Regions from separate parts of the Solibacillus sp. FSL W7-1324 genome, predicted to be linked through region 3. Evidence: a T-box and tRNA genes for the amino acid it is inferred to sense, from the RefSeq annotation. Region 3 holds a T-box; the other regions hold tRNA genes.

Region 1 (4,190 bases), 300 kb from region 3:
TTTAATTCGCGTACACCGTCCTCAATCGTCTCCGTTGCCGGTATATGACCAGCTGCGGTGATATCAAATTGGTTTGGGTAATCCTTTTTATTTTTGCTTCTCAGCTGTAAATAAATGCGCCATTCTGAATTTGTTTTTTCAATAACCCAGCAATGAAACACTTCATGCCAATAACCTTTTGCATGAATGAGTTTACGTTGTTCAATGCCCGTTTCCTTATAATATTGATCAAATACTTTTAAACGTTCATTCACAAGATCCGCTCCTTTTATACAAAAAAAACGCTAAGCACATGTAACAGTACTTAGCGTTCTTCGTTTTCCTATGTATGACCCGTACGGGATTCGAACCCGTGTTACCGCCGTGAAAGGGCGGTGTCTTAACCACTTGACCAACGGGCCGATGGCGGAGACAGAGGGATTTGAACCCTCGCGCCGCTTACGCGACCTACACCCTTAGCAGGGGCGCCTCTTCAGCCTCTTGAGTATGTCCCCAAAAATAGAAAAATGGCTCCGAAGGCAGGACTCGAACCTGCGACCTGCCGGTTAACAGCCGGATGCTCTACCAACTGAGCTACTTCGGAATAATATGGTGGGCCTAAATGGACTCGAACCATCGACCTCACGCTTATCAGGCGTGCGCTCTAACCAGCTGAGCTATAGGCCCTATTTAAAAACTGGAGCGGGTGATCGGAATCGAACCGACAACATCAGCTTGGAAGGCTGAGGTTTTACCACTAAACTACACCCGCATATGGTGGGTTTGGACGGAATCGAACCGCCGACACTTAGAGCTTCAATCTAATGCTCTACCAACTGAGCTACAAACCCACAAATGGCGGTCCCGACCGGGATCGAACCGGCGATCTCCTGCGTGACAGGCAGGCATGTTAACCGCTACACCACGGGACCATTTGGTTGCGGGGGCAGGACTTGAACCTGCGACCTTCGGGTTATGAGCCCGACGAGCTACCACTGCTCCACCCCGCGATAATATGATGTTCAACCTGTTTTCAGTACCCAGTTTGTAAAAATGGAGGAGGTAGAGGGATTCGAACCCCCGCGCGGTGTTACCCGCCTGTCGGTTTTCAAGACCGATCCCTTCAGCCAGACTTGGGTATACCTCCATTATTATTAGTACGTTAACTGGTGGACCTTACAGGACTCGAACCTGTGACCGGACGGTTATGAGCCGTCTGCTCTAACCAACTGAGCTAAAGGTCCTTTAAGATGGCGGCAGAGGGAGTCGAACCCACGACCTTTCGGGTATGAACCGAGTGCTCTAGCCAACTGAGCTACACCGCCAGGATCTTTATTTTGGTTACAAAATTATGGTGGAGCCTAGCGGGATCGAACCGCTGACCTCCTGCGTGCAAGGCAGGCGCTCTCCCAGCTGAGCTAAGGCCCCATAAATGATGGTCGGAATGACAGGATTCGAACCTACGACCCCTTGGTCCCAAACCAAGTGCTCTACCAAGCTGAGCTACATTCCGAAATAATATGGCGCGCCCGGCAGGAGTCGAACCCACAACCTTCTGATCCGTAGTCAGACGCTCTATCCAATTGAGCTACGGGCGCATATTGTTTATTGTAAAGATGGTGCCGAGGGCCGGAATCGAACCGGCACGGTGATCACTCACCGCAGGATTTTAAGTCCTGTGCGTCTGCCAGTTCCGCCACCCCGGCATTTTTTGGAGCGGAAGACGAGGTTCGAACTCGCGACCCCCACCTTGGCAAGGTGGTGTTCTACCACTGAACTACTTCCGCAAAATGCTTAAGATATTTTTTTACTCTGACAGTAATATGAAATTAAAATGGTGCGGGTGAAGGGAGTCGAACCCCCACGCCTTGCGGCGCTAGATCCTAAGTCTAGTGCGTCTGCCAATTCCGCCACACCCGCTAAGCAGTATAAAATATAAACTGGTGAGCCATGAAGGACTCGAACCTTCGACCCTCTGATTAAAAGTCAGATGCTCTACCAACTGAGCTAATGGCTCTCTAAATGGTGCCGGCGAAAGGAGTCGAACCCTCGACCTACTGATTACAAGTCAGTTGCTCTACCAACTGAGCTACACCGGCAGTTTAGAAATGGTGGAGGATGACGGGCTCGAACCGCCGACCCCCTGCTTGTAAGGCAGGTGCTCTCCCAGCTGAGCTAATCCTCCAATGGGTCTTTGCAAGTTACTCTTTTGTAACCGCATGTCCTTTCTCTTAAGGACAAGATTTATATTATCATTACTTTTTTTATAATGCAATACTTTTTTTGAAATTATTTTTATAAAATATATTTTTTTCTATTTTTTCCATAATTCCATTGAGGTTGCACATGAAAACGTTTACTTAGTATAACGAAATTCTAATATGTTTGACTAATTTTATCAAGACTTGTTTTTAATATTTATAAATCATTCTGATATAATTATTAACATTACTGATAAATATCAAGTGTTTTAGAATATACGACTTCTTATTTATACATTTTATCAACTAAAACTGTCAAGGAAATGTCCATACATTTACCATTATTTTTTAGTCTATATCTTTTATTATTTCATCCTAATGTTTTTTCAATATATTCTCTATCTCTATAGTATTCTCCATTTTTCCTATGTTATTCTATAATAATATTATTCATAATTAAATGCTTTGAAATGGGTATATTCTTTAGATGGATTTATGCATACGGCAGCTTTATTTGGGGTTCAACGAATCAGATAGTAAATCCTTGTTATTCACCTTTTGAATTGCTTTTTACAATGGTATTGGGGATTTAATACCTCTATTCATAGACTATAGGGATAAGTAGGTTTATTCCCCCTCTAATTTGCTTTAACTGAACTACTTCTATGGTTAATTAATAACTGGACAATCCCTTCTACATTTCCGCTCCTGCCTTCTAGCATATTCTCCTTTAATCATGCATCCTTCAACATAGTGATCGAAAAAATATGCTTTTTTAGCTACACTAATAAAATAATTCATTTAAAGAAGATAACTGTTGTGGGTTAATTGGAAAATTATATTTCAACTTAGTTTTTATATCTTTGAACAATATACTATTGTATAAGAAATTATTAGTTCTTTGAGTATTGCAGCATTGTTTATTATTTTTATAGAGCTTTTGACGCAAAAAAACGCTAAGTACATGTAACAGTACTTAGCGTTTTCCGCTTTTCTATGTATGACCCGTACGGGATTCGAACCCGTGTTACCGCCGTGAAAGGGCGGTGTCTTAACCACTTGACCAACGGGCCGATGGCGGAGACAGAGGGATTTGAACCCTCGCGCCGCTTACGCGACCTACACCCTTAGCAGGGGCGCCTCTTCAGCCTCTTGAGTATGTCCCCAAAAATAGAAAAAATGGCTCCGAAGGCAGGACTCGAACCTGCGACCTGCCGGTTAACAGCCGGATGCTCTACCAACTGAGCTACTTCGGAATAATATGGTGGGCCTAAATGGACTCGAACCATCGACCTCACGCTTATCAGGCGTGCGCTCTAACCAGCTGAGCTATAGGCCCTATTTAAAAACTGGAGCGGGTGATCGGAATCGAACCGACAACATCAGCTTGGAAGGCTGAGGTTTTACCACTAAACTACACCCGCATATGGTGGGTTTGGACGGAATCGAACCGCCGACACTTAGAGCTTCAATCTAATGCTCTACCAACTGAGCTACAAACCCACAAATGGCGGTCCCGACCGGGATCGAACCGGCGATCTCCTGCGTGACAGGCAGGCATGTTAACCGCTACACCACGGGACCATTTGGTTGCGGGGGCAGGACTTGAACCTGCGACCTTCGGGTTATGAGCCCGACGAGCTACCACTGCTCCACCCCGCGATAATATGATGTTGAACCTGTTTTCAGTACCCAGTTTGTAAAAATGGAGGAGGTAGAGGGATTCGAACCCCCGCGCGGTGTTACCCGCCTGTCGGTTTTCAAGACCGATCCCTTCAGCCAGACTTGGGTATACCTCCATTATTATTAGTACGTTAACTGGTGGACCTTACAGGACTCGAACCTGTGACCGGACGGTTATGAGCCGTCTGCTCTAACCAACTGAGCTAAAGGTCCTTTAAGATGGCGGCAGAGGGAGTCGAACCCACGACCTTTCGGGTATGAACCGAGTGCTCTAGCCAACTGAGCTACACCGCCAGGATCTTTATTTTGGTTACAAAATTATGGTGG
Region 2 (4,190 bases), 2.2 Mb from region 3:
AAGTGAGAATGCCGGTATGAGTAGCGAAACATGGGTGAGAATCCCATGCACCGTATGACTAAGGTTTCCTGAGGAAGGCTCGTCCGCTCAGGGTTAGTCGGGACCTAAGCCGAGGCCGATAGGCGTAGGCGATGGACAACAGGTTGATATTCCTGTACCACCTCCTCACCGTTTGAGAAATGGGGGGACGCAGTAGGATAGGGTAAGCACGCCGTTGGTTGCGCGTGTTCAAGCAGTAAGGCGTGTATGTAGGCAAATCCGCATACTTTAACGTTGAGCTGTGATGACGAGCTCGTATGAGCGAAGTTCCTGATTTCACACTGCCAAGAAAAGCCTCTATCGAGGTGAGAGGTGCCCGTACCGCAAACCGACACAGGTAGTCGAGGAGAGAATCCTAAGGTGTGCGAGAGAACTCTCGTTAAGGAACTCGGCAAAATGACCCCGTAACTTCGGGAGAAGGGGTGCTTCTTTGGGTGCATAGCCTAGAGAAGCCGCAGTGAATAGGCCCAGGCGACTGTTTAGCAAAAACACAGGTCTCTGCAAAACCGTAAGGTGACGTATAGGGGCTGACGCCTGCCCGGTGCTGGAAGGTTAAGAGGAGCGGTTAGCGCAAGCGAAGCTGTGAATTGAAGCCCCAGTAAACGGCGGCCGTAACTATAACGGTCCTAAGGTAGCGAAATTCCTTGTCGGGTAAGTTCCGACCCGCACGAAAGGCGTAACGATCTGGGCACTGTCTCAACGAGAGACTCGGTGAAATTATAGTACCTGTGAAGATGCAGGTTACCCGCGACAGGACGGAAAGACCCCGTGGAGCTTTACTGTAGCCTGATATTGAATTTTGGTACAACTTGTACAGGATAGGTAGGAGCCAGAGATCTCGGAGCGCCAGCTTCGAAGGAGGCGTCGGTGGGATACTACCCTGGTTGTATTGAACTTCTAACCCATGCCCCTTAGCGGGGTAGGAGACAGTGTCAGGCGGACAGTTTGACTGGGGCGGTCGCCTCCTAAAGAGTAACGGAGGCGCCCAAAGGTTCCCTCAGAATGGTTGGAAATCATTCGTAGAGTGTAAAGGCATAAGGGAGCTTGACTGCGAGACCTACAAGTCGAGCAGGGTCGAAAGACGGGCTTAGTGATCCGGTGGTTCCGCATGGAAGGGCCATCGCTCAACGGATAAAAGCTACCCCGGGGATAACAGGCTTATCTCCCCCAAGAGTCCACATCGACGGGGAGGTTTGGCACCTCGATGTCGGCTCATCGCATCCTGGGGCTGTAGTCGGTCCCAAGGGTTGGGCTGTTCGCCCATTAAAGCGGTACGCGAGCTGGGTTCAGAACGTCGTGAGACAGTTCGGTCCCTATCCGTCGTGGGCGTAGGAAATTTGAGAGGAGCTGTCCTTAGTACGAGAGGACCGGGATGGACATACCGCTGGTGTACCAGTTGTCTTGCCAAAGGCATCGCTGGGTAGCTATGTATGGACGGGATAAGTGCTGAAAGCATCTAAGCATGAAGCCCCCCTCAAGATGAGATTTCCCATTACGCAAGTAAGTAAGACCCCTGAAAGACGATCAGGTAGATAGGTTCGAGGTGGAAGTGCGGTGACGCATGCAGCTGACGAATACTAATCGGTCGAGGACTTAACCACATTTTATTGCACAAACTCAATGAAACGTTTATCCAGTTTTGAAAGAATGATCTTTCTAAGGGTTTCAAGACACAAGCTAGTCGAGGAAACGACTGAGTGATTGAAGGAGCGTACTCAAGTACGTGACTGAAAGAACGAAGGAAGTTGACGAAGGATAGCGCCGTGTATTGGAAGCCGTAATAGTGAAGTGATGATGGCAAAGAGGTCACACCCGTTCCCATACCGAACACGGAAGTTAAGCTCTTTAGCGCCGATGGTAGTTGGGGGCTTCCCCCTGTGAGAGTAGGACGTCGCTTCGCTAGAATATTGGAGGATTAGCTCAGCTGGGAGAGCACCTGCCTTACAAGCAGGGGGTCGGCGGTTCGAGCCCGTCATCCTCCACCATTTCTAAAATGCCGGTGTAGCTCAGTTGGTAGAGCAACTGACTTGTAATCAGTAGGTCGAGGGTTCGACTCCTTTCGCCGGCACCATTTAGAGAGCCATTAGCTCAGTTGGTAGAGCATCTGACTTTTAATCAGAGGGTCGAAGGTTCGAGTCCTTCATGGCTCACCAGTTTTATAAAATTATACATACTGTCAGATATAAATGATCTTAAGCATTTTGCGGAAGTAGTTCAGTGGTAGAACACCACCTTGCCAAGGTGGGGGTCGCGAGTTCGAACCTCGTCTTCCGCTCCAAAATGCCGGGGTGGCGGAACTGGCAGACGCACAGGACTTAAAATCCTGCGGTGAGTGATCACCGTGCCGGTTCGATTCCGGCCCTCGGCACCATTTTATAATTCTTATTTCTAATAATGCGCGCCCGTAGCTCAATTGGATAGAGCGTCTGACTACGGATCAGAAGGTTGTGGGTTCGACTCCTGCCGGGCGCGCCATAATATATTTACTGACATATTCGGAATGTAGCTCAGCTTGGTAGAGCACTTGGTTTGGGACCAAGGGGTCGTAGGTTCGAATCCTGTCATTCCGACCATCATTTTGGGGCCTTAGCTCAGCTGGGAGAGCGCCTGCCTTGCACGCAGGAGGTCAGCGGTTCGATCCCGCTAGGCTCCACCATTTATATTTTATTCCCTTTGGAGGTATACCCAAGTCTGGCTGAAGGGATCGGTCTTGAAAACCGACAGGCGGGTAACACCGCGCGGGGGTTCGAATCCCTCTACCTCCTCCATTTTAATATTTTTTTCTTCAAATGTTGGTCCCGTGGTGTAGCGGTTAACATGCCTGCCTGTCACGCAGGAGATCGCCGGTTCGATCCCGGTCGGGACCGCCATTTTTTTTATGGGTTTGTAGCTCAGTTGGTAGAGCATTAGATTGAAGCTCTAAGTGTCGGCGGTTCGATTCCGTCCAAACCCACCATACTATGGGCCTATAGCTCAGCTGGTTAGAGCGCACGCCTGATAAGCGTGAGGTCGATGGTTCGAGTCCATTTAGGCCCACCATAGTATTATTCCGAAGTAGCTCAGTTGGTAGAGCATCCGGCTGTTAACCGGCAGGTCGCAGGTTCGAGTCCTGCCTTCGGAGCCATTGGCCCGTTGGTCAAGTGGTTAAGACACCGCCCTTTCACGGCGGTAACACGGGTTCGAATCCCGTACGGGTCATATACACTTGAATGAAAACACATTGCATATTTTGCAATGTGTTTTTTTGATGTTTTCTTTATTTCTTGACGGAAGCATCTGCTGTTTGATGAACTCATAGTCAGGTATTATAAAGTTACAATAGAAAGGGCTGTCTGAAATGAACATAGGAGCAAGCCCTTTCTGCATAAAACAGTGGGAGCAGGTGGAAAAGTGGATGCGATAATAAAAACAGGTAATAAAGCAGTCTACCCGATTATTTTCCCTTCTGACTATAGTGGATTGGGGAGTATTAACTGTTATGTCTATCAAAATGGTGAAGATTATACATTAATTGATGCGGGCATAAAAAATGAGGAATTTGAGCAGTTTTTTTATCAGAAATTGAAAGACTATAATATTGAAATTAACCAAATTACCCGTATTATTTTAACGCATTTTCATAATGACCATATAGGGGTGGTAAATCAAATTACGAATGTTTATCCGATCCCTGTCTATGCCAGTGATATCGCCATTCCTCGTCTAAAATGTGAAGATGATTACTTACAGCAAAAGCTTACCTTTTACTATGAATTGTACAAGCAATACGGCGTACCGGAATTTGCCCGTGAACGAATGTTAAAAATGGAGAATACGCTTCACAATAAAGTACATGTGATAATCTATCCGCAGATTATGAAACTGGGAGACGGGCAAGAAATCGGAGGATTACAAGTAATCGCTGCTCCCGGACACTCACCGGATTCAATCTGTTTGTTTGATGAGGAGACAGGCTGGTTATTTGCGGGAGATTTTTTGTTAGCTAACGGCATGACTAGTGCTTTAATTGATCATGATCATTCGGGAAACATAACGAACCCGTTTAGCCAGTATATAGACTCGATTGAAAAAGTGAATGCTTATAATGTGCTTACCGTGTTTGCCGGCCATAAAGAAATTTATGAAAATTTAAATGAAGTGATGGAGAAAAG
Region 3 (4,190 bases):
CAAGCGTGACAGAATCCATTTATCGGCTGTTGAAAGATTACCTGTTAAGTCGATTTGCTCATATGTCAGGCCTTCCATGTTCATCAATGCAAAACGAGATGCATTCCAGATTTTGTTTACGAAATTCCAAGTCGATTCTACTTTTTCTGTAGAGTAACGTAAATCCTGACCTGGTGATGAACCTGTTGCAAGGAAGTAACGCAGTGAATCCGCACCGTATTGGTCGATTACATCCATCGGGTCAACCCCGTTACCAAGTGATTTGGACATTTTGCGTCCTTCAGCATCACGAACTAAACCATGGATTAAAACGTCTTTAAATGGACGCTCGCCTGTAAATTCTTTCCCTTGGAAGATCATACGGCTTACCCAGAAGAAGATGATGTCATAGCCTGTTACTAATGTATTTGTCGGGTAATAGCGCTTGAACATTTCAGATTCTTCATTTGGCCAATCCATTGTAGAAAACGGCCATAAAGCAGATGAGAACCATGTATCAAGAACATCTTCATCCTGTGTCCAATTCTCAGCATCTTCAGGGGCTTCTTTACCTACATAAAGCTCGCCTGTTTCTTTGTTGTACCAAGCCGGAATTTGATGTCCCCACCATAATTGACGGGAAATACACCAGTCATGGATATTTTCCATCCAGCGGTTATATGTGTTTTCAAAACGGTTTGGTACGAAGTTAACTTTTTCGTTTTCATCCGCCTGCATTTTTAGTGCTTCTTCCGCAAGTGGGCCCATTTTTACGAACCATTGTTTAGAAAGGTACGGTTCTACAACAGCATTCGTACGCTCAGAGTGGCCTACTTGGTGTACATGTGGCTCAATCTCGATTAATACGCCTGCTTCTTGTAGATCAGCAACGATTTGCTTACGGCATTCGAAACGGTCCATACCAGCATATTTACCGGCTAGGTCATTCATTGTACCATCTTCGTTCATAACTAAAATACGTTCCAGGTCATGACGGTTCCCAACTTCAAAGTCGTTCGGGTCATGTGCCGGTGTCATTTTTACAACACCTGTACCGAATTCCATATCTACGTAGTTATCTGCAACGATAGGAATTTCACGGCCTACGATAGGTAAAATAACTGTTTTTCCTACTAAGTGTGCATAGCGCTCATCTTCAGGGTGTACAGCTACACCAGAGTCACCAAGCATTGTCTCCGGACGAGTTGTGGCAACGCGTAATTTACCTGAACCATCAGCAAGCGGGTATTCCATATGGTAGAATGCACCTTCTACTTCTTTATGGATTACTTCGATGTCTGAAAGGGCTGTTTTGGCAGCCGGATCCCAGTTAATAATACGCTCACCGCGGTAAATATAGCCTTTTTCGTATAATTTAACAAATACTTCTTTTACCGCATCCGATAAACCTTCATCAAGTGTGAAACGCTCTTTAGAATAGTCTAAACCTAAACCTAACTTCGACCATTGTGCACGGATGTGTGAAGCATATTCTTCTTTCCATTCCCATGTTTTTTCAAGGAACTTTTCACGGCCAAGATCATAGCGGGAAATCCCTTCACCGCGTAATTTCTCTTCAACTTTCGCCTGTGTAGCAATACCCGCATGGTCCATACCTGGTAACCATAGCGCATCATACCCTTGCATGCGTTTCATACGAATTAAAATATCTTGCAATGTTGTATCCCAAGCGTGGCCAAGGTGCAGCTTACCTGTTACGTTTGGCGGTGGGATAACGATAGAATATGGTTCCTTTTCGCTTGTTGGATCCGCTTCGAAAAACTTGCCTTTTAACCACCACTCATAGCGGCCGGCTTCAGTTTGTTGCGGATCATATTTTGTTGGCATTGTAATTTCCGACATGATGAATCTCTCCTTTGTCAACTTATTATTGGACATCAAAAAACTCCCTTCGTCTTAAAAAAGGACGAGGGAGTTAATTCGCGGTACCACCTTTATTTCCGGTCGGGTTTAGTCAAGCGCACGCATTATTCTACCTGACAACACTTCCTTTAGATTTTTGTTTTAAAAGAAACGTGCATGCAGTACTCTGCGGCCTTGCAATGCCCAATCGGCACTTCATTCGATAACGGTGTTCAACCGGATCCTAGCTACTATTAGTTCACTAAGTCAGCTCCTAGGCTACCTTCTGCATGGTTGATGGAGAAACTTTTCAGCTGCCGTTTCCTCTCTTGCCATCAAACTCATACGTACTCTTCCTAATCTTCGCTTCAATTATATAGTTGCACTTTATTTTAAGCTGTTTTTTATGAAATATCAAGCACGAATGGAGAATATACTTTAACACGTTATTTGCGCTCTTCACATATACTATGCAAAAGGAGTCTGGACATTGCGAAAAAACTACAATCCATATTTATTGCCTCCATGGCTGCGGAAATTCCGTTTCTTTATGCGCCATTGTATTTTGCCGATTACGATCTTTCAGGCGATCCGAACGGTCTTCCTTCCGACAACGGGTGATATATTATTGCTGGCCATTCTAATTTTATTCACTTACTTATTGCTCACAGATTTTATTTAAAATTTTAAATCAAAAAAATGTTCCGTAAGGGTCAATCTTACGGAACATTTATTTATTTTTTCAATTGTATTTGCACACGGCTATATGCATCGGCCAACTGTTCCAGGAAATCAAGCTCATGCGGGACGGTTTGGGCCATCTGCGTAGACTCTACTTCTTTTTCCGCTTGAAGTCGGGGTTGTACTTCTTCTGCAGGCTGTTCGGCAACGATTGGCTGTTCCACAACGGTTTCTTTTACTGGTGCTGGTTCTTTTACTTCAGGAATTGCTTGTACTTTCTTTTCCACATCACAATGGACAGCCCAGCTACATGAGCAGTAGCCATTATTCGGTTCCACTTTAATATCATTTATGCGAAGTGAAACAGCTTCAATATCTTCATTCGGAAAATCTACTGAAAAAGGCAGGGCGTATTCGAAATAACCTTGGTCTTTTTCAATATCCATATGTTCGATATAGATGCCTTCCTCAACATCTTCCTCGCGTGCTACGTGATCAAATTGAATATTTCCTTTTACAACATAAATGCCTCTTACTACAACGGAATCTTCGCTAATCTCTTCATGCCATTTTGGTTCTACTACTATTTTAGAATTCTCTTGAACATTTCCTAATTGCTTTGGAAATGTAAATGTTTCTTTCATTTCCCACTGTTGCATAAAAAATCCCCTCCCTACGCTTACATTATGCATAGAAAGGGAATTTATGATTTATTTATGAGATTATCTCGCTAATTTTTCAAAGACATTATGGAATGCCTGAACTGTTTTTGCGATATGTTCTTCCGTATGCGCCGTCGAAATAAACAGTCCTTCAAATTGTGATGGCGGCAGGAAAATGCCTTCTTCGGCCATTAGTTTGAAGTACTCTGCAAACAGCTCTAAATCCGAACTTTTCGCCGAGTCAAAATCGGTAACATCTTCGTTTGTGAAGAAGAAACCGATCATTGAGCCTGCACGGTTCACTGTATGCGGAATATTGTATTTTGTCGCTGCCGCGCGGAAACCTTCTTCCAACTGGTCTCCCAGTTTGCGGAAGTATTCATATGATTCTTTGTTCAGGCGGCTTAATGTTTCATAGCCGGCTGTCATGGCAAGCGGATTACCTGATAATGTACCTGCTTGATAAATCGGACCTGCAGGCGCGATTTTCTCCATAATTTCACGCTTACCGCCGAATGCACCAACCGGTAAACCTCCGCCGATTACTTTACCTAAACAAGTAAGGTCCGGTTTAATCCCGTAATATTCCTGGGCACAGCCATAGTCTACACGGAAGCCTGTCATAACTTCATCGAAAATTAAAACCGTTCCATTTTCTTCAGTCAGTTTACGCAGACCTTCAAGGAAACCTGGCTGTGGCGGAACAACACCCATATTCCCGGCAACCGGTTCTAAAATAACTGCGGCTAAATCGGCACCGAATTTTTCGAATACTAATTTTGCAGATTCCAAATCATTGTAGGCAACTGTTAAAGTATTTTTCGCTATATCAGCCGGAACACCCGGTGAGTCAGGTAAACCAAGTGTCGCTACACCTGAACCTGCTTTAATAAGCAGTGAATCCCCATGACCGTGATATGAACCTTCGAATTTTAAAATTTTATCGCGTCCTGTAAACCCGCGCGCTAAACGAAGTGCAGACATTGTTGCTTCTGTGCCTGATGA
Region 4 (4,190 bases), 700 kb from region 3:
TTCGCAGCATATGAACTACTGACAACATCACAGACAATCGTATGGAACACTTCGACAATCGGGGCAATTATTTATGTAGGCATCATTGCTTCAATTGTTGCCTTTTTAAGCTGGAATACCGGCGTTGTCTCATTAGGTGCAAACAAAGCAAGTATTTACCTGAACTTCATTCCCCTCTTTGCAACAATCTTTGCTGTATTGTTTTTAAATGAGCAACTCCTACTTGCTCAAGTAATTGGTGGAATCGCTGTTATTGCAGGAGTCGTTATATCAGCGATGAAATAATAAAAAGGAGTGCACATTGTATGCACTCCTTTAGTTTATTTTACATCTGTATAAATAACAGTAACATCCGGATGGTTGTGAAGAGCGCTTGCAGGGAAATCTTCTGTAACTATCCCACTGCGCAAACGATCAAAGGCCTCTTGTTTTGAAGCACCAGCAATTAATAATACAATCTTTTTAGAACTTAAAATGGTTTTAATTCCCATAGTAATGGCATGGGTCGGCACATCCTCAATTGAATCAAAATAAACTTTATTTGCTTCACGTGTAGACTGCGCAAGTTCTATAATATGTGTACCTACATCGAAAGGAGTTCCCGGTTCATTAAAACCAATATGTCCATTCCCACCGATTCCTAAAAGCTGAATATCAATATTTCCTGCTGCCTTAATCATCGCTTCATATTCAGCTGCAGCCTTTTCTAAATTCGATTGAATGCCAGCCGGTAAATTGATATTATCACGTTTCATATCGACATGATTAAACAGATGATGATCCATATAATAATGGTAGCTCGATTCATTTGCCGGATCAATTCCGACATACTCATCCAGGTTAAAGGACTTGGCCTGTGCAAAAGATACCTCACCTGCTTTGTATGCTGCAACCAGTTCTTTATAAAAGCCTTCCGGAGTCCCCCCTGTAGCTAAACCAAGTACTGTTTCACTATTTTTTTTCAATTGATCTATAAAAATTGTTGCGGCAATTTTACTCATCTCATCATAGTTTGCTGCTTCAATCCACTTAAAGTTTGTTACTACATTCATTTTTTATTTCCCTACTTCCTCACTGAAATACATATTTGTTATTGTATAAATAATATTTACGGCTTCTTGTTTTCCTACCATTATAATGTTCATTCTATAGCAAATATTTTTAAGAAGCTAGAAAAAAACGTCTTATTTCCTATTAAAAAGAGCATGTAATGACGCAAAATATATATAGTTTTTCTACCTTTCCAATATTAAATGGAGTAAGCAAATAAACTTATGGAATAACTTTATTTCTGTATAAATACTTAAAAAATATCTTTTACAGTATTACTTTTTATAAGATAACTACACAGTTGTATTGAAATAATTGCTTGCTGTAGGAAATACTTTTAAGAGAATTAAAAACTTGCTAGTATACAAAGCAAATACAACAAAAAACTCTTCAAAGCATTTATGTTAGGCTTTGAAGAGTTTCATCTGTTGTATTGAACTGATACCGAGTGTGGGACTTGAACCCACACGCCTCGCGGCAACGGATTTTGAGTCCGTCGTGTCTGCCATTCCACCAACTCGGCAAATTAAGGTAAAAAAAAATCGGAATTCCGATTCAATGAAATATGGAGGCGGCAACCGGATTTGAACCGGTGATAAAGGTGTTGCAGACCTGTGCCTTACCACTTGGCTATGCCGCCATATTTGGAGCGGAAGACGAGGTTCGAACTCGCGACCCCCACCTTGGCAAGGTGGTGTTCTACCACTGAACTACTTCCGCAAATTAAAAAATGGCTGGGGTACCTGGATTCGAACCAGGGCATGACGGAATCAAAATCCGTTGCCTTACCGCTTGGCTATACCCCAATATTCAAATTATTATATAAAATGGGGCGACTGATGGGAATCGAACCCACGAATGCCTGAACCACAATCAGGTGCGTTAACCACTTCGCCACAACCGCCACTATAATATAATTTTAATACTTAAACCTAAATAAAAGATGGGGCGACTGATGGGAATCGAACCCACGAATGCCTGAACCACAATCAGGTGCGTTAACCACTTCGCCACAACCGCCACTATATTATTTTAAGTATTTTTGAGAATTTATTTGGCAGGGGCAGTAGGAATCGAACCCACACTGACGGTTTTGGAGACCGTAGTTCTACCTTTAAACTATGCCCCTATCAAAAGGATGGTGGAGGGGGACGGATTCGAACCGCCGAACCCTAAGGAGCGGATTTACAGTCCGCCGCGTTTAGCCACTTCGCTACCCCTCCAGGTAATGGTGCCGGCGAAAGGAGTCGAACCCTCGACCTACTGATTACAAGTCAGTTGCTCTACCAACTGAGCTACACCGGCAAAAAATATGGTGGGTTTGGACGGAATCGAACCGCCGACACTTAGAGCTTCAATCTAATGCTCTACCAACTGAGCTACAAACCCACAGTTTAATTTCATAAAAATGGCGGTCCCGACCGGGATCGAACCGGCGATCTCCTGCGTGACAGGCAGGCATGTTAACCGCTACACCACGGGACCATTTGGTTGCGGGGGCAGGACTTGAACCTGCGACCTTCGGGTTATGAGCCCGACGAGCTACCACTGCTCCACCCCGCGATAATATTATTTGTTTAATGGTGGAGGATGACGGGCTCGAACCGCCGACCCCCTGCTTGTAAGGCAGGTGCTCTCCCAGCTGAGCTAATCCTCCAACGCTGGATACTTTCTTATGTATCTTTTTGGTGACCCGTACGGGATTCGAACCCGTGTTACCGCCGTGAAAGGGCGGTGTCTTAACCACTTGACCAACGGGCCTCGTTATAAATAAGCCTGGCGGAGAGTAAGGGATTTGAACCCTTGATGCAGGGTTACCCGCATACACGATTTCCAATCGTGCTCCTTCGGCCACTCGGACAACTCTCCAAGATTTGATGGCTCCGAAGGCAGGACTCGAACCTGCGACCTGCCGGTTAACAGCCGGATGCTCTACCAACTGAGCTACTTCGGAATAATTCTATAACAGCCTAGCGACGTCCTACTCTCACAGGGGGAAGCCCCCAACTACCATCGGCGCTAAAGAGCTTAACTTCCGTGTTCGGTATGGGAACGGGTGTGACCTCTTTGCCATCATCACTAGACTATTTAGAAAGACATTAATTATTATACCATACTTTTCAATTTTGTCAAGTATTTTATAATAATTTTTCATTCTTTCAAAACTGGATAAACGTTTCATTGAGTTATGCAATAAAATGTGGTTAAGTCCTCGACCGATTAGTATTCGTCAGCTGCATGCGTCACCGCACTTCCACCTCGAACCTATCTACCTGATCGTCTTTCAGGGGTCTTACTTACTTGCGTAATGGGAAATCTCATCTTGAGGGGGGCTTCATGCTTAGATGCTTTCAGCACTTATCCCGTCCATACATAGCTACCCAGCGATGCCTTTGGCAAGACAACTGGTACACCAGCGGTATGTCCATCCCGGTCCTCTCGTACTAAGGACAGCTCCTCTCAAATTTCCTACGCCCACGACGGATAGGGACCGAACTGTCTCACGACGTTCTGAACCCAGCTCGCGTACCGCTTTAATGGGCGAACAGCCCAACCCTTGGGACCGACTACAGCCCCAGGATGCGATGAGCCGACATCGAGGTGCCAAACCTCCCCGTCGATGTGGACTCTTGGGGGAGATAAGCCTGTTATCCCCGGGGTAGCTTTTATCCGTTGAGCGATGGCCCTTCCATGCGGAACCACCGGATCACTAAGCCCGTCTTTCGACCCTGCTCGACTTGTAGGTCTCGCAGTCAAGCTCCCTTATGCCTTTACACTCTACGAATGATTTCCAACCATTCTGAGGGAACCTTTGGGCGCCTCCGTTACTCTTTAGGAGGCGACCGCCCCAGTCAAACTGTCCGCCTGACACTGTCTCCTACCCCGCTAAGGGGCATGGGTTAGAAGTTCAATACAACCAGGGTAGTATCCCACCGACGCCTCCTTCGAAGCTGGCGCTCCGAGATCTCTGGCTCCTACCTATCCTGTACAAGTTGTACCAAAATTCAATATCAGGCTACAGTAAAGCTCCACGGGGTCTTTCCGTCCTGTCGCGGGTAACCTGCATCTTCACAGGTACTATAATTTCACCGAGTCTCTCGTTGAGACAGTGCCCAGATCGTTACGCCTTTCGTGCGGGT

The links. The T-box of region 3 lies ahead of MKY71_RS11925 (valine--tRNA ligase). A T-box ahead of a tRNA ligase gene usually reads a tRNA of that ligase, here a tRNA-Val.
Region 1: it has a tRNA-Val gene. The T-box ahead of MKY71_RS11925 (valine--tRNA ligase) is inferred to sense a tRNA for this amino acid. The anticodon was not compared.
Region 2: it has a tRNA-Val gene. The T-box ahead of MKY71_RS11925 (valine--tRNA ligase) is inferred to sense a tRNA for this amino acid. The anticodon was not compared.
Region 4: it has a tRNA-Val gene. The T-box ahead of MKY71_RS11925 (valine--tRNA ligase) is inferred to sense a tRNA for this amino acid. The anticodon was not compared.

What each region holds. Positions count from the first base shown of each region.
Region 1 covers NZ_JBBOYH010000001.1:2,695,410-2,699,599, forward strand. Annotated here, with positions in the region: gene MKY71_RS13280 (NUDIX hydrolase) at 1-254, opposite strand, end outside; tRNA gene MKY71_RS13285 (tRNA-Glu) at 330-401, opposite strand; tRNA gene MKY71_RS13290 (tRNA-Ser) at 404-494, opposite strand; tRNA gene MKY71_RS13295 (tRNA-Asn) at 508-583, opposite strand; tRNA gene MKY71_RS13300 (tRNA-Ile) at 590-666, opposite strand; tRNA gene MKY71_RS13305 (tRNA-Gly) at 678-751, opposite strand; tRNA gene MKY71_RS13310 (tRNA-Phe) at 755-830, opposite strand; tRNA gene MKY71_RS13315 (tRNA-Asp) at 836-911, opposite strand; tRNA gene MKY71_RS13320 (tRNA-Met) at 915-989, opposite strand; tRNA gene MKY71_RS13325 (tRNA-Ser) at 1,034-1,126, opposite strand; tRNA gene MKY71_RS13330 (tRNA-Ile) at 1,147-1,223, opposite strand; tRNA gene MKY71_RS13335 (tRNA-Met) at 1,231-1,304, opposite strand; tRNA gene MKY71_RS13340 (tRNA-Ala) at 1,332-1,407, opposite strand; tRNA gene MKY71_RS13345 (tRNA-Pro) at 1,416-1,492, opposite strand; tRNA gene MKY71_RS13350 (tRNA-Arg) at 1,501-1,577, opposite strand; tRNA gene MKY71_RS13355 (tRNA-Leu) at 1,597-1,685, opposite strand; tRNA gene MKY71_RS13360 (tRNA-Gly) at 1,692-1,766, opposite strand; tRNA gene MKY71_RS13365 (tRNA-Leu) at 1,815-1,899, opposite strand; tRNA gene MKY71_RS13370 (tRNA-Lys) at 1,921-1,996, opposite strand; tRNA gene MKY71_RS13375 (tRNA-Thr) at 2,003-2,078, opposite strand; tRNA gene MKY71_RS13380 (tRNA-Val) at 2,089-2,164, opposite strand; tRNA gene MKY71_RS13385 (tRNA-Glu) at 3,182-3,253, opposite strand; tRNA gene MKY71_RS13390 (tRNA-Ser) at 3,256-3,346, opposite strand; tRNA gene MKY71_RS13395 (tRNA-Asn) at 3,361-3,436, opposite strand; tRNA gene MKY71_RS13400 (tRNA-Ile) at 3,443-3,519, opposite strand; tRNA gene MKY71_RS13405 (tRNA-Gly) at 3,531-3,604, opposite strand; tRNA gene MKY71_RS13410 (tRNA-Phe) at 3,608-3,683, opposite strand; tRNA gene MKY71_RS13415 (tRNA-Asp) at 3,689-3,764, opposite strand; tRNA gene MKY71_RS13420 (tRNA-Met) at 3,768-3,842, opposite strand; tRNA gene MKY71_RS13425 (tRNA-Ser) at 3,887-3,979, opposite strand; tRNA gene MKY71_RS13430 (tRNA-Ile) at 4,000-4,076, opposite strand; tRNA gene MKY71_RS13435 (tRNA-Met) at 4,084-4,157, opposite strand; tRNA gene MKY71_RS13440 (tRNA-Ala) at 4,185-4,190, opposite strand, start outside.
Region 2 covers NZ_JBBOYH010000001.1:221,419-225,608, forward strand. Annotated here, with positions in the region: rRNA gene MKY71_RS01080 (23S ribosomal RNA) at 1-1,640, shown strand, start outside; rRNA gene rrf (5S ribosomal RNA) at 1,824-1,939, shown strand; tRNA gene MKY71_RS01090 (tRNA-Val) at 1,949-2,024, shown strand; tRNA gene MKY71_RS01095 (tRNA-Thr) at 2,035-2,110, shown strand; tRNA gene MKY71_RS01100 (tRNA-Lys) at 2,117-2,192, shown strand; tRNA gene MKY71_RS01105 (tRNA-Gly) at 2,243-2,317, shown strand; tRNA gene MKY71_RS01110 (tRNA-Leu) at 2,322-2,410, shown strand; tRNA gene MKY71_RS01115 (tRNA-Arg) at 2,438-2,514, shown strand; tRNA gene MKY71_RS01120 (tRNA-Pro) at 2,536-2,612, shown strand; tRNA gene MKY71_RS01125 (tRNA-Ala) at 2,620-2,695, shown strand; tRNA gene MKY71_RS01130 (tRNA-Ser) at 2,715-2,807, shown strand; tRNA gene MKY71_RS01135 (tRNA-Asp) at 2,834-2,909, shown strand; tRNA gene MKY71_RS01140 (tRNA-Phe) at 2,920-2,995, shown strand; tRNA gene MKY71_RS01145 (tRNA-Ile) at 3,002-3,078, shown strand; tRNA gene MKY71_RS01150 (tRNA-Asn) at 3,088-3,163, shown strand; tRNA gene MKY71_RS01155 (tRNA-Glu) at 3,166-3,237, shown strand; gene MKY71_RS01160 (MBL fold metallo-hydrolase) at 3,430-4,190, shown strand, end outside.
Region 3 covers NZ_JBBOYH010000001.1:2,399,430-2,403,619, forward strand. Annotated here, with positions in the region: gene MKY71_RS11925 (valine--tRNA ligase) at 1-1,842, opposite strand, end outside; T-box leader at 1,900-2,215, opposite strand; gene MKY71_RS11930 (hypothetical protein) at 2,333-2,524, shown strand; gene MKY71_RS11935 (alanine racemase) at 2,577-3,182, opposite strand; gene hemL (glutamate-1-semialdehyde 2,1-aminomutase) at 3,246-4,190, opposite strand, start outside.
Region 4 covers NZ_JBBOYH010000001.1:3,099,359-3,103,548, forward strand. Annotated here, with positions in the region: gene MKY71_RS15485 (DMT family transporter) at 1-285, shown strand, start outside; gene nagB (glucosamine-6-phosphate deaminase) at 321-1,052, opposite strand; tRNA gene MKY71_RS15495 (tRNA-Leu) at 1,493-1,573, opposite strand; tRNA gene MKY71_RS15500 (tRNA-Cys) at 1,617-1,690, opposite strand; tRNA gene MKY71_RS15505 (tRNA-Gly) at 1,696-1,770, opposite strand; tRNA gene MKY71_RS15510 (tRNA-Gln) at 1,782-1,856, opposite strand; tRNA gene MKY71_RS15515 (tRNA-His) at 1,879-1,954, opposite strand; tRNA gene MKY71_RS15520 (tRNA-His) at 1,995-2,070, opposite strand; tRNA gene MKY71_RS15525 (tRNA-Trp) at 2,106-2,179, opposite strand; tRNA gene MKY71_RS15530 (tRNA-Tyr) at 2,190-2,273, opposite strand; tRNA gene MKY71_RS15535 (tRNA-Thr) at 2,280-2,355, opposite strand; tRNA gene MKY71_RS15540 (tRNA-Phe) at 2,364-2,439, opposite strand; tRNA gene MKY71_RS15545 (tRNA-Asp) at 2,460-2,535, opposite strand; tRNA gene MKY71_RS15550 (tRNA-Met) at 2,539-2,613, opposite strand; tRNA gene MKY71_RS15555 (tRNA-Val) at 2,632-2,707, opposite strand; tRNA gene MKY71_RS15560 (tRNA-Glu) at 2,737-2,811, opposite strand; tRNA gene MKY71_RS15565 (tRNA-Ser) at 2,828-2,919, opposite strand; tRNA gene MKY71_RS15570 (tRNA-Asn) at 2,929-3,004, opposite strand; rRNA gene rrf (5S ribosomal RNA) at 3,019-3,134, opposite strand; rRNA gene MKY71_RS15580 (23S ribosomal RNA) at 3,251-4,190, opposite strand, start outside.